Regions from separate parts of the Streptosporangium sp. DT93 genome, predicted to be linked through region 2. Evidence: riboswitches for the same ligand, from Rfam matches in the RefSeq annotation. Region 2 holds a riboswitch; each other region holds the start of a gene.
The links. A riboswitch is a leader RNA that binds a small molecule or an ion and turns the genes downstream of it on or off. The one in region 2 is predicted to bind cobalamin.
Positions count from the first base shown of each region.

Region 1: linked by a shared signal. The riboswitch ahead of ACLQ2R_RS34195 (enoyl-CoA hydratase/isomerase family protein) and the one ahead of cobN (cobaltochelatase subunit CobN) in region 2 are both predicted to bind cobalamin.
Region 3: linked by a shared signal. The riboswitch ahead of ACLQ2R_RS07145 (ribonucleoside-diphosphate reductase subunit alpha) and the one ahead of cobN (cobaltochelatase subunit CobN) in region 2 are both predicted to bind cobalamin.

Region 1 covers NZ_JBNCLF010000023.1:77,956-82,226, forward strand. Annotated here, with positions in the region: gene ACLQ2R_RS34185 (FecCD family ABC transporter permease) at 1-153, opposite strand, end outside; gene metE (5-methyltetrahydropteroyltriglutamate--homocysteine S-methyltransferase) at 131-1,831, shown strand; cobalamin riboswitch at 1,793-1,957, shown strand; gene ACLQ2R_RS34195 (enoyl-CoA hydratase/isomerase family protein) at 1,983-3,059, shown strand; gene ACLQ2R_RS34200 (helical backbone metal receptor) at 3,107-3,856, shown strand; gene ACLQ2R_RS34205 (hypothetical protein) at 3,872-4,087, shown strand; gene ACLQ2R_RS34210 (LysE family translocator) at 4,146-4,271, opposite strand, start outside.
Region 2 covers NZ_JBNCLF010000014.1:139,679-143,949, forward strand. Annotated here, with positions in the region: gene cobN (cobaltochelatase subunit CobN) at 1-2,231, opposite strand, end outside; cobalamin riboswitch at 2,353-2,525, opposite strand; gene cobG (precorrin-3B synthase) at 2,518-3,852, shown strand; gene ACLQ2R_RS27225 (precorrin-8X methylmutase) at 3,849-4,271, shown strand, end outside.
Region 3 covers NZ_JBNCLF010000002.1:434,990-439,260, reverse strand. Annotated here, with positions in the region: gene ACLQ2R_RS07145 (ribonucleoside-diphosphate reductase subunit alpha) at 1-1,238, opposite strand, end outside; cobalamin riboswitch at 1,352-1,553, opposite strand; gene ACLQ2R_RS07140 (tripartite tricarboxylate transporter substrate-binding protein) at 1,558-2,670, opposite strand; gene glmS (glutamine--fructose-6-phosphate transaminase (isomerizing)) at 2,768-4,271, opposite strand, start outside.

The DNA.
Region 1 (4,271 bases), on a different contig from region 2:
CTCCCCCGCGGCGACATCGACGGCCTCGAGGGCGGGCTGGGCGAGCACGCGGGTGAGCCATGCCCGCGCTGCGGCCGTGTCCTCGCTCGAGCGCCGGACGTGTCTTTCGTGACTCGCGAAGGAGAGTTCCGTGACCGAGCGTTCGCTCGCCACCGTCTACGGTTACCCCCGACAGGGAGCCGACCGCGAACTGAAGAAGGCCGTCGAGGGCTACTGGGCGGGCCGGGTCGATGCCGCCGGGCTCCGCGACACCGCCGCCCGGCTGCGCGCCACCACCTGGCGCGAACTGACCGACGCCGGCCTGGACGAGGTGCCCTGCGGTGACTTCTCGCTGTACGACCACGTGCTGGACACCACCGTCATGGTCGGCGCCGTCCCCGGACGTCACCGGGCCGCCGTCGCGGCCGACGCGCTGGACGGCTACTTCGCCATGGCACGCGGCACCCGGGACGCCGCCCCGCTGGAGATGACCAAATGGTTCGACACCAACTACCACTACCTGGTGCCCGAGCTCGGCCCTGACACCGTGTTCACCGCCGACCCCGGCAAGCAGCTCGGCGAGCTGAACGAGGCGCTGCTGCGGGGCCACAGGCCCCGGCCGGTGCTGGTCGGCCCGGTCACCTACCTGCTGCTGTCCAAGCCGGCCCCCGGCGTCGCGGCGGACTTCGACCCGCTCTCGCTGCTGGACGAGCTGCTGCCCGTCTACGCCGAGATCCTCGCCTCCCTGTCGGAGGGGGGCGCCGAGTGGGTCCAGCTCGACGAGCCTGCGTTCGTCCAGGATCGGCCGCGGGAGGTCCTCGAGGCCCTGGCGCGCGCCTACCGGCTGCTCGGCGGCCTGACGCGGCGCCCGAAGATCCTGGTCGCCGCCTACTTCGACCGGCTCGGTGAGGCTCTTCCCGTCCTGGCGGCCGCGCCCGTCGACGGCCTGGGGCTCGACTTCACCGGCTCCGCGGCGGCCAACCTGGAGGACCTGGCCGCCGTCGGGGGCCTGCCCGGCAAGCGGCTGGTGGCAGGCGTCGTGGACGGGCGCAACATCTGGATCAACGACCTCGAACGCTCCCTGGCGACGCTCGGGACGCTGCGCGGACTCGCCGGCCGCGTGGACGTCGCGGCCTCCTGCTCCCTGCTGCACGTGCCCCACGACGCCACACTGGAGACGAACCTCGACCCCGAGGTCCGGCGCTGGCTCGCCTTCGCCCGCCAGAAGAGCGCCGAGATCGTCACTCTCGCCCGGGGCCTCACCCTGGGGACGGACGCCGTCGCCGATCTGCTCGACGACAACAGGGCCGCCCTGCGCTCCCGCGCCGAGTCGACGCTGACCCGCGACCCGGCCGTCCGCGAGCGGAGCGCGGACGTCACCGGCGCCGACAGCCGCCGTGCCGCCCCCTACGGCGAGCGGGTCGCGGCCCAGCGCGCCCGGCTCAAGCTGCCGCTCCTGCCCACCACGACGATCGGCTCCTTCCCGCAGACGAACGAACTGCGGGTAGCCCGCGCCGACCTGCGCGCGGGCCGCATCGACCAGGCCGCCTACGACGAGCGCATCGCCGCCGAGATCCGCGACGTCCTCGCCTTCCAGGAGGAGGCCGGCCTCGATGTCCTGGTCCACGGCGAGCCCGAGCGCAACGACATGGTCCAGTACTTCGCCGAGCGGCTGGAGGGCCACGTGGCCACCGAGCACGGCTGGGTGCAGTCCTACGGCAGCCGCTACGTCCGCCCGCCGGGCCCTCGCCCCTTCTTCCCTGACCCGATGATCGGGTGCCGATCTGGACTTACTAGGACGTCCAACTATATGTTCGTGGGCAAGGCCCGCGGCGCGGGGAAGCCGGTGTGAATCCAGCGCGGTCCCGCCACTGTGACCGGGAAGTGCGACATCGACGGCCACCGGCGAAAGCCGGGAAGGCCTGATGACGCATGTCGATCCGGGAGTCAGGACACCGGCCGCGGGGTGATCCGTGTTGTCCACGAGGATGGAGCGAACACGCATGGCATCGGTACGCGCCCGCGAACCCGGAACCGACGTCGGGGTCGAGACCGTGGTCGTCGGCCGCCTCGGGCGCGTCCTGCTCGACCGGCCGCGTGCCCTGAACGCGCTGACCCACGACATGGTCCGCCGCATCGACGCCGCCCTTCGGGAGTGGGCCGACGACGAGAGCGTCGTCACCGTGCTCGTCGGCGGCGCGGGCGAGCGCGGGCTGTGCGCCGGAGGCGACATCCGCTCCATCTACCACGACGCCAGGGCGGGCGGCGGCGCCTCGGCGGCCTTCTGGCGGGACGAGTACCACCTCAACGCCCGCATCGCCCGGTACGGCAAACCGTACGTCGCCCTGATGGACGGCATCGTCATGGGCGGCGGTGTCGGGGTCTCCGCGCACGGCGGCGTGCGGATCGTCACCGAGCGCACGACCCTGGCCATGCCCGAGACGGGCATCGGCTTCGTCCCGGACGTCGGCGGCACCTACCTGCTGTCGCGCGCGCCCGGCGAGCTGGGCACCCACCTGGCGCTCACCGCCTCCTCCGTCGGCGCGGGCGACGCCGTGGCCTGCGGGCTGGCCGACCATTTCGTGCCGTCGCGGGACCTGGAGGCGTTCACCGCCGAGCTGGCCCGGCGGGAGGTGACCGAGACGGTCGCCTCCTTCGCCCGCCCCGTTCCCCCCGGTGAGCTGGCCGGGCAGCGCGGGTGGATCGACGCCTGCTACGCCGCCGACACGGTGGAGGAGATCGTGGAGCGGCTGCTGGACAGCGGCGAGAGCGCGGCCGAGGAGGCCGCGGAGCGGATCGGCGGCAAGTCGCCGACGGCGCTGAAGGTCACCCTGCGCTCCCTGCGCCGCGCCCGGGAGCTCGCCTCCCTGGAGGAGGTGCTCGACCAGGAGTACCGCGTCTCACTCAGGGCCCTGACCTGTCCCGACCTGGTGGAGGGCATCCGCGCCCAGGTGATCGACAAGGACCGCTCCCCGCGCTGGTCGCCCCCCACCCTGGCCGAGGTGGGCGAGCGGGAGGTGGAACGCTTCTTCGCACCCCTGGGCGAGAACGAGCTCGGCCTGGCGGGAGGGACCCGATGAGATCACCGGCCCCGCGCCCGGGGCCGGGGCCAGGGAGGACCTCGACGATGCTCGACGACCTCGGCACCCCCGCCGGGACGCACGGCGCCGTCCGGCGCGTGGTGTCCCTCGTCCCCTCCCTCACCGAGTCGCTCGCCGCGACCGCGCCGCACCTGCTGGCCGGCGCGACCGACTGGTGCACCCACCCCGCGCCGTTGCCGGTACGGCGGATCGGCGGCACCAAGAACCCGGACCTGAACGCGATCGTCGCCCTGGAGCCGGACCTGGTGCTGGCCAACGAGGAGGAGAACCGCCCGGCCGACCTGGAGGCGCTGCGGTCGGCCGGGGTGGCGGTCTGGGTGACCAGGGTCCGCACCCTGCCGGAGGCGTTCGCCTCCCTGCGCCGGATGCTCACGCTGGCCTGCGGCCTTCCCGAGCCGGACTGGCTCGCCGCCGCCGAACGGGCATGGGCCGCTCCCCCGGTCACCGCGGAACGAAAGGCGGTGATCCCCGTCTGGCGCAAACCCTGGATGGTCCTGGGACGCGACACCTTCGCCGGTGACCTCCTGCTCAAGCTCGGTGTCCGCAACCTCTACGCCGGCCACCCCGAACGCTATCCGGGGATCGCCCTGCCCGAGCTGCTGGCGGCGGGCGCCGACCTCGTGGTCCTGCCCGACGAGCCCTACCGGTTCACCGCCGAGGACGGCCCCGGATTCTTCCCCGGGACACCGGCCGCGCTGGTCAGCGGCCGGCACCTGACCTGGTACGGCCCGTCCCTGGTCGAGGCGCCCGACGTCCTGCGAGCCGCCCTGGGCTGAGACCCGATCTACTGGATGGGACTCGGCATGCGCTCGGCGCTGCTGCCGGACGCGGCGGTCGCCGTCGAGATCGGCGAGTCCTGGCGGCACCTGGAGACCGCGGGGGTGCTGGGCGCCTGGGCGGTGCTCGGCCTGCTCCTGGCGCCGGTCCTGCTGCGGCGGATGGTGCGCGGGGAGTCCGGTTCGAGCGTGGCCGCCCGCCGCGAGCGCGCCCTGCGACGGGTCGGCTGAACACGGTGCCCCTCACGGCACCATGACCCTCCGGACGCGGCCCGGTGACGCGAGAGGGTCATGGCCGAGTCGCGGTCCCCGCGTTGCCGACGACGAGCATGACGGCCAGCACGCCGAGCAGGCCTCCCATCGCGATCCGCTGCACCCGCAACCAGTCGGGGCGACGCGCCAGGAAACCCGAGAT
Region 2 (4,271 bases):
GCGGACGCCTCCCAGCCGCGCTCCTCCATGCCCTCGACCAGGGCGCGGGCCAGGGTCTCGGCCTCGTCGACGCCGATCCGCCCGGCGCTGCCGTCCTCGGCCAGGCCCAGGGCCTCGCGCAGGCCGATGAGCGCCTGGCTGCCGGCCCACATCTGCCGGGCGCGCAGCATGGCCAGCACCAGGTCCACGCGCGGCGCACCCTCGGGGGCGGCGCCCAGCACGTGCAGGCCGTCACGGATCTGGACGTCCTTGACCTCGCACAGCCAGCCGTCGATGTGCAGCAGGAAGTCGTCGAACTCGGCGTCGTGCGGCCGGTCGGCGACGCCGAGGTCGTGGTCAAGCCGCGCGGCCTGGATCAGCGTCCAGATCTGGGCGCGGATCGCGGGCAGCTTGGCCGGGTCCATCGCCGCGATGGAGGCGTGCTCGTCGAGGAGCTGCTCCAGGCGGGCCATGTCGCCGTAGCTGTCGGCGCGGGCCATCGGCGGCACCAGGTGGTCGACGAGGGTGGCGTGCGCCCGGCGCTTGGCCTGGGTGCCCTCGCCGGGGTCGTTGACCAGGAACGGGTAGATGAGCGGCAGGTCGCCGAGCGCGGCGTCGGGCCCGCAGGATGCCGACAGGCCCGCGGACTTGCCGGGCAGCCACTCCAGGTTGCCGTGCTTGCCCACGTGGACCACGGCGTGGGCGCCGAAGCCGTCGGCCAGCCAGCGGTAGGCGGCCAGGTAGTGGTGGCTGGGCGGCAGGTCGGGGTCGTGGTAGATGGCGATGGGGTTCTCCCCGAAGCCGCGTGGCGGCTGCACCATCACCACCACGTTGCCGGCGCGCAGCGCGGCAAGCACGATCTCGCCCTCCGGGTCGCCCGACCTGTCGACGAACAACTCCCCGGGGGGCGGCCCCCAGTGCCGTTCCATCCTCTCCCGCAGGTCGGCGGGCAGCGTGGCGTACCACTCGGCGTAGCGGGTCGCCGCGATGCGCACCGGGTTGCCGGCGAGCTGCTCCTCGGTGAGCCAGTCCCGGTCCTGCCCGCCCGCGGCGATCAGCGCGTGGATGAGCGCGTCGCCGTCCTGCTCGGTCACGCCGGGCAGCTCGCCCTCGGCCCCGATGTCGTAGCCGCGCTCGCGCAGTGCGGCCAGCAGGCGCACCAGGCTGGCGGGGGTGTCCAGGCCGACGGCGTTGCCGATGCGGGCGTGCTTGGTGGGGTAGGCCGACAGCATCAGCACCAGCCGCCGCTCGGCGGGCGGCACGTGCCGCAGCGCGGCGTGGCGCACCGCGATGCCCGCCACGCGCGCGGCGCGCTCGGGGTCGGCCACGTAGACGGTCAGCCCGTCCTCGTCGATCTCCTTGAACGAGAACGGCACCGTGATGATGCGCCCGTCGAACTCGGGGATGGCGACCTGGGTGGCGGCGTCCAGCGGGGACAGGCCGTCGTCGTTCTCCTCCCAGGAGGCGCGGCTGCTCGTCAGGCACAGTCCCTGCAGGATCGGCACGTCCAGCTCGGCCAGCGCGCCGACGTCCCACGCCTCGTCGTCCCCGCCGGCCGACGCGGTCGCCGGCCGGGTGCCGCCCGCTGCCAGGACGGTGACCACCAGGGCGTCCACCGTGCGCAGCGCCTCCACCAGGCCGGGCTCGGCCGTGCGCAGGGACGCGCAGTACAGCGGCAGCGCCCGCGCCCCGGCCCGCTCGATCGCCAGGCAGAGCGCCTCGACGAAGGCGGTGTTGCCGGACACGTGGTGGGCGCGGTAGTAGAGCACGCCGACGACCGGCCCGTCCTGCCCGTCCTGCCCGTCCTGCCCGTCCTGGTCGCGCGCCTCGCGCTCCAGCGTCCCCCAGGTCGGGGTGGGGGCGGGGGCGGCGAAGCCGTGGCCGGTGAGCAGCAGCGTGTCGGACAGGAACCGGTGCAGCTCGGTCAGGTTGGCCGGGCCGCCGTGCGCGAGGTAGGCGTGCGTCTCGGCGCAGACCCCGCCGGGCACGGTGGACAGTTCCATCAGCTCGGCGTCCGGTGCCTGCTCGCCGCCGAGCACGACGACGGGCCGGGGCCCGGCGAGGAGGGCGTCCAGTCCCTCCTCCCAGGCGCGGCGCCCGCCGAGCAGGCGTACCACGACCACCTCGGCGCCCTCCAGCAGCGGTGGCAGGTCGTCGACGCCCAGGCGGGCGGGGTTTCCCAGACGGTAGTCGGCGCCGCTCGCGCGGGCGCTCAGCAGGTCGGTGTCGGAGGTGGAGAGCAGCAGGATCACGCGGCACACTCCATCGGCGGTGTCGCACCGCGGTGGGGGAACGGCGAAAGCGGTGTCGCACCGCGGTGGGGGAACGGCGAAAAGCGCACGGAGCATCCTCCCTCGGGGTCCTCGCCCCGGGTCGTCGTCGGCCGCGACGGCTGGAGTCTCCTGGCTCCCGGATCGGTGCTCGCCCCGGCCTTCCCGCCCGTCGCCGGGCAGTGGCCCGGTTGAGGTTCGCTCCCCGGTCACAGTGGCGGGACCGCGCCGGATTCTCACCGGCTTCCTCCCAACGCCATCGCCACCGATGACACTACGGCAGTCCGGCTCTCCGCAAGAAACTGGTATTAGCATCCCGTGCGTGGACATTGCCGACTTTCATGGACGATCCCGGCCTGACGCGTGTCCCGGCGCACTTCAGGTCCATGCCGCCGCCGACGGCGGCCTGGCCCGTGTCCGCGTGCCCGGAGGCCGCCTGACCCCCGACCGGCTCCGGGAACTCGCCGAGGCGGCCCGCCTCCACGGTGACGGGGCCCTCGAACTCACCTCCCGGGCCAACGTGCAGGTCCGGGGTCTCGCCCCGGACGAGGAGCACGGATTCGCCGCGCGGATGGCGCGGGCGGGCCTGCTGCCCTCGACCACCCACGAGCGGATCCGCAACATCCTGGCCTCCCCGCTGACCGGCCTGGACGGTCCCGGCGGCGGGGGGATCGCCGACGTCACGCCGCTGATCGGCGAGCTGGACCGGCGGTTGTGCGCCCGGCCCGCGCTCGCCGCCCTTCCCGGCCGGTTCATGTTCGCCCTCGACGACGGGCGCGGTGACGTCGCCGGGCTGGGCGCGGACGCCACGGTCGTGTTCGTCGCTCCCGACCGGGTCGCGCTGCTTCTCGCCGGGACCGACACCGGCCTGCGCGTCGGGGCGGATACGGCCGTGACCGCCCTGCTGGCCGCCGCCGAGGCGTTCCTCGACGAGCTGGCCGCCCGGGACGTCACCGCCTGGCGGATCTCCGAGCTCCCCGACGGTCCCGTCCTGGTCGCCGATCGCGTGCTGACCGCCCTCACCGCGCGGGTGACGCCCTTCGAGCCGGTACGACCGCGACCCGTGGCGCTCGGACCGGTGGGACTCGTCGGAGACTCCGCGCGCGTCGCGCTCGGGGTGGCCGTGCCCCTGGGGCGGCTGACCTCCGACCAGGCGCGGCTGCTCGCCGGCCTCGCCTCCGGCGGGGAGATCCGCCTGACCCCCTGGCGCGGCGCGGTCCTGCCCCGCCTGGCCCCCGCCGAGGCCGCGGACGCGGCCGGCCGGCTGCGGGCCGCCGGTCTGGTCGTCGACCCCGCCTCGCCGTGGATCGGCGTCACGGCCTGCGCGGGCCGTCCCGGCTGCGCCAAATCCCTGGCCGACGTGCGGGCCGACGCGACCGCCGTCGTCGCCCTGGCCCCGCCCTCCCGGCGCCCGTACGGCACCGATACGCTCCCCGTGCACTGGGCGGGCTGCGCCAGACGCTGCGGCCGTCCCAGGGGGCGGGTCGCCGACGTGGTCGCCACCGGCCACGGCTACCACCTGGAGCTTGACGGCACCGGCCTGACCTGCTCCGGCATCGAGGAGACCGCGGCCGCGGTGACGGCCGCCAGAGGGGAACTGTGATCGACTACGTCCGCGACGGCGCGGAGATCTACCGCCGCTCCTTCGCCACCATCCGCGCCGAGGCCGACCTGGGCGCGCTGCCCCCGGACGTCGCCCGGGTGGCGGTCCGCATGATCCACGCCTGCGGGATGGTCGACCTGGTGAACGACCTGCGCTGGTCGGCCGGGGTGGTGCCGGCGGCCCGCGAGGCGCTCCTCGCGGGCGCCCCGGTGCTCTGCGACGCCATGATGGTCGCCTCCGGGGTGACCCGGCGCCGCCTGCCCGCCGGCAACGAGGTGATCTGCACGCTCGGCGACCCCCGGGTCCCGGCCCTGGCCGAGGAACTGGGCACCACCCGCAGTGCCGCCGCCCTGGAGCTGTGGCGCGACCGGCTCCAGGGATCGGTGGTCGCGATCGGCAACGCGCCCACCGCGCTGTTC
Region 3 (4,271 bases), on a different contig from region 2:
TCCCCGGTCACCTCCAGGATCTCGGTGCAGAGGTTGGACAGGTGGATGACGTTCCGCGGCCTGCCGGTCTGGTTGGAGGTCCGGTTGGCCGCGTCCTTGAAGGTCATCCAGCCGTTGCCGGTCTGGGCGAGCGTGCGCATCATCCGCCCGTACAGGGCGCGGGCCGGGATCTGCCGGGCGGACAGGCCCTCGGCCTCCGCGGCGCGGTACGCCTCGTCGAAGGCCGCCCCGTACAGGTCGGTCAGGTGCGGGACGTCCTTGGGGTCGAACAGCGACCACGTCGCGTCGGCCTCGACCCGGCGCATGAACTCGTCGGGGATCCAGTTGGCGAGGTTGAGGTTGTGCGTGCGCCGGGCCTCCTCGCCGGTGTTGTCGCGCAGTTCGAGGAACTCCTCGATGTCGGCGTGCCAGGGCTCCAGGTAGACGCAGGCCGCGCCCTTGCGCCGGCCGCCCTGGTTGACGGCGGCGACGCTGGAGTCCAGCGTGCGCAGCCAGGGCACGATGCCGTTGGAGTGGCCGTTGGTGCCGCGGATGAGCGAGCCGCGCGAGCGGACCCTGGTCCAGGCGATCCCGATGCCCCCGGCGTACTTCGACAGCCGGGCGACCTGCGTGTAGCGCTCGTAGATGGACTCCAGCTCGTCGCGGGGCGAGTCGAGCAGGAAGCACGAGGAGAGCTGGGGCCTGCGCGAGCCGGAGTTGAACAGCGTGGGCGAGCTGGGCAGGTAGGACAGCGAGGCCATCAGCGCGTACAGCTCGGCGGCCTCCCCGACGGTCTCGGACAGGCCGCAGGCCACCCGCAGGAAGAAGTGCTGCGGGCGCTCCAGCACCTTGCGGGTGCTCGGGTGGCGCAGCAGGTAGCGGTCGTAGACGGTACGCAGCCCGAAGTACTCGAACCGGTCGTCTGCCCCGGGCACGACCAGCGCGTCCAGCGCGCCGGCGTGCGCGGCCACGAACTCCGCGAGCCGGTCCTGGACGAGCCCGGCCTCGTGGGTGGCGGCGACGGAGTCGGAGAAGGTCCGCACGCCGTGCTCGGCGGCCTCGTCGGCGATCAGCCCGGCCAGCATCGCGGCGGCGATCCTGGAGTTCTCCGGATCGGTGATCACTCCCGCGGCGGCCTCGTCGATGGCCAGCCTGCGGGCTGCGGCCCCGCCGGCCCCGCCGGCCCCGCCGGCCCCGTCCGCGCCGCTCCCCGCCCGCGCGCCGGTCTGCGCTGCGGTCCGCGCCAAGGTCTCTGTCACGTCATGCCCTCGCTCGTTCGGACTTCCCCCTGCGGCTCCGCCGGGGGCACGCGTCCGCGAGCGATTCCGGGCACGCCGGATCGCCTCGTTCCGCGAGCCCTCCCACGAGGCCCTGGACAACAACGTCACCGGCAGGTCTTCGGACTCACGGGCGCACCGCACACACCTACCGGCCGTCGCTTCCCAGGCATGGCTCACCCAGTGCTCAATGACGGCTTTCGTTCCCGTTCACCGCTGCGGGGCAGTCCCGGACTCTCACCGGGGTTCCCTCTTGCCTCGCCCCTCGCGGGGCGAACCAGCAACGATCAGGATCCTACATCTAGGGCCGCCTGACGCAACTACCCCAACAGGTTGTGTCTGAGGACGTCAAAAGCCCGAGCTCGTGAAGCACGCCCCGGGTCCGGCCGGTCTCGGTGGACAGCCACCTGCGGAAGTCGTCGCCGCCGAGGAAGACCCGGCTCCACCCGTTCGCCGCGCACAGGGCGCGCCAGTGCGGCGTGGCGTCGAGCCTCTCACAGAGGGCGACGGCCGCCTGCCTGTCCCCCGGGCTCATGTCCCGGGGGCCGAGCAACCCGCACCAGTCGCTGTACTCCAGCCGGACGTCGAGCTCCATCAGCGTCGGCGCGTCGATCCCCTCGATCCTGACCCCCGAGGAGACCGCCAGGGGACGCAGGCGGCCCGCGGAGATCCCCGGCAGCAGCGCGCGGGCCGACCCCAGCATGGCCGCCACCCGGCCCAGCCGGAGCGCCTCGGCCGCGTCCTCCGCGACGAGGTACCCGGCGTACTCCAGCAGCCGGGTGTCCACCCCGAGGCATTTCCCGATCATGCCGTAGAGCACGTGGTCGGAGCCGCCCTCCAGCCTGCCCCCGACCGTCAGCCTCGCCGGGTCGCGGTGCAGCGCGGCGGCGAAGTCCTCGAAGGCGCGCAACCGGGAGCCGGCCGGGACGACCAGGGCCAGCCAGTCGCCGGCCAGCCGGGCGAGGGGGGTGGCGGCCTCGACCACGGCGGTGGTGTTGGCGATCTCCGCCGCGGCGACCATGGGCATCGCGGTGACGAGCAGCCTGCCCTCGCGCGCGAACGAGGCGCGGGAGGCGTCCGGCGCGCCGGACGCCTCCGGGCCGCCGAGGTGGCCGGGGTCACCGGGATCGCCGGCGGCCCCGGCGAGGTCGGGCACGCCGGGGACGACGAAGGCGTCACGCGGGGCCGACCCCAGCACCCCGGGCCGGTCGACGGCCATGACGGTGCGGGCCAGCCCCGAGCGGACCATGACGGAGGCCAGCCGGCGCGCGATGCCGTCCCAGCCGTGGCCGTCGGCCGCGGGTTCGAGGAGGAACAGCCGGTCCACCACCGTGCCCGCGGGCGCGTCCCCGGCCGCGCAGCCCGCGAGCAGCGCGGTCCCCGCCGCCAGCGCGAAAAACCCCCTGCGGCGCATAAGCGCCCCTTCCCCCAGGAACCTCCTATACCCTAGGTTACGTCGATATCACTTTCTGTCATGGAGTGGGGGGTGTGACCGGCCGGGCGGGTGGTTCTCACTCCACGGTGACGCTCTTGGCCAGGTTGCGGGGCTTGTCGACGTCCCGCTCCAGCGCGACGGCGGCGTGGTAGGCGAAGAGTTGCAGCGGGATCGAGAGCAGGATCGGGTCCAGCTCGGTCTCGTTCTTGGGCACCACGATGCAGTCGTCGGCCAGCTTGGGGTCGGCGACGCGGTGGCCGACCATGAGCACCCGCCCGCCCCTGGCGCGGATCTCGCCGAGCGTGGTGAGGTTCTTGTCCAGCAGCTCGTCGTCGGGGACGATCGCCACCGTCGGCATCTCCGGCCCGATCAGCGCCAGCGGCCCGTGCTTGAGCTCGCTGGCCGGGTAGGCCTCCGCGTGCACGTAGGAGATCTCCTTGAGCTTCTGCGCGCCCTCCCTGGCCACCGGATAGCCGCGGACCCGGCCCACGAACATCATGCTCGGCGCCCCGGCGTACTTGTGCGCCAGCTCCCTGATCTCCGGCTCCAGCACGAGGATCTCCTTGATCTGCTCGGGCAGCCTGCGCAGGCCGTCGCAGATCCGCCGGCCCTCGGCCGGGGACAGGTCCCGCACCCGGCCCAGGTGCAGCGCCAGCAGCGCGAACGCGACGGCCGTCGAGGTGAACGCCTTCGTGCTCGCCACCGAGACCTCGGGCCCGGCGTGCAGGTAGACGCCGCCGTCGCACTCGCGGGCGATCGCGCTGCCCACGGTGTTGACGATGCCGAGCACCCGGCCGCCCTTGCGCTTGAGCTCCTGGACGGCGGCGAGGGTGTCGTAGGTCTCCCCGGACTGGCTGATCGCCACGTACAGGGTGTCGGCCTCCACCACCGGGCCGCGGTAGCGGAACTCGCTGGCCGGCTCGGCGTCGGCCGGGATGCGCGCCAGCTCCTCGATGAGCTGCGCGCCGATCTGGCCCGAGTAGTACGCGGAACCACAGCCGATGATCTTCACCCGGCGGAACGAGCGGGTCTCCCGCGCGTCCATGTTCAGGCCGCCCAGGTGCGCGATGTGGAAGCGGTCGTCCAGGCGCCCGCGCAGCGTCCTGGCCACGGTGTCGGGCTGCTCGGAGATCTCCTTGAGCAGGTAGTGCTCGTAGCCGCCGGTGTCGTAGTGGCCGGCGTCCCAGTCGACGGTGAGGGGCTCCTTGGCCGTCTCGCGCGCGTCGCTGGCGAAGGTGGTGAACCCGTCGGCCTTGAGCACCGCGAGCTCGCCGTCCTCCAGGTGGACCACCTGGCGGGTGTAGCGGACCAGCGCGGCGACGTCGGAGGCGGCGAACATCTCCTTCTCGCCGATGCCCAGCACGATCGGGCTGCCGTTGCGCGCCACGACCACCTCGCCGGGCCGCTCGGCGTCGAGCACCGCGATGCCGTACGTGCCGACGACCAGCTTGAGCGCGGCCCGGACGGCCTCCTCCAGCGAGTCGGCCTCCTTGACGGTACGGGCGATCAGGTGCGACAGCACCTCGGTGTCGGTCTCCGAGAGGAAGACCACGCCCTCGGCCTCCAGCTTGGCGCGCAGC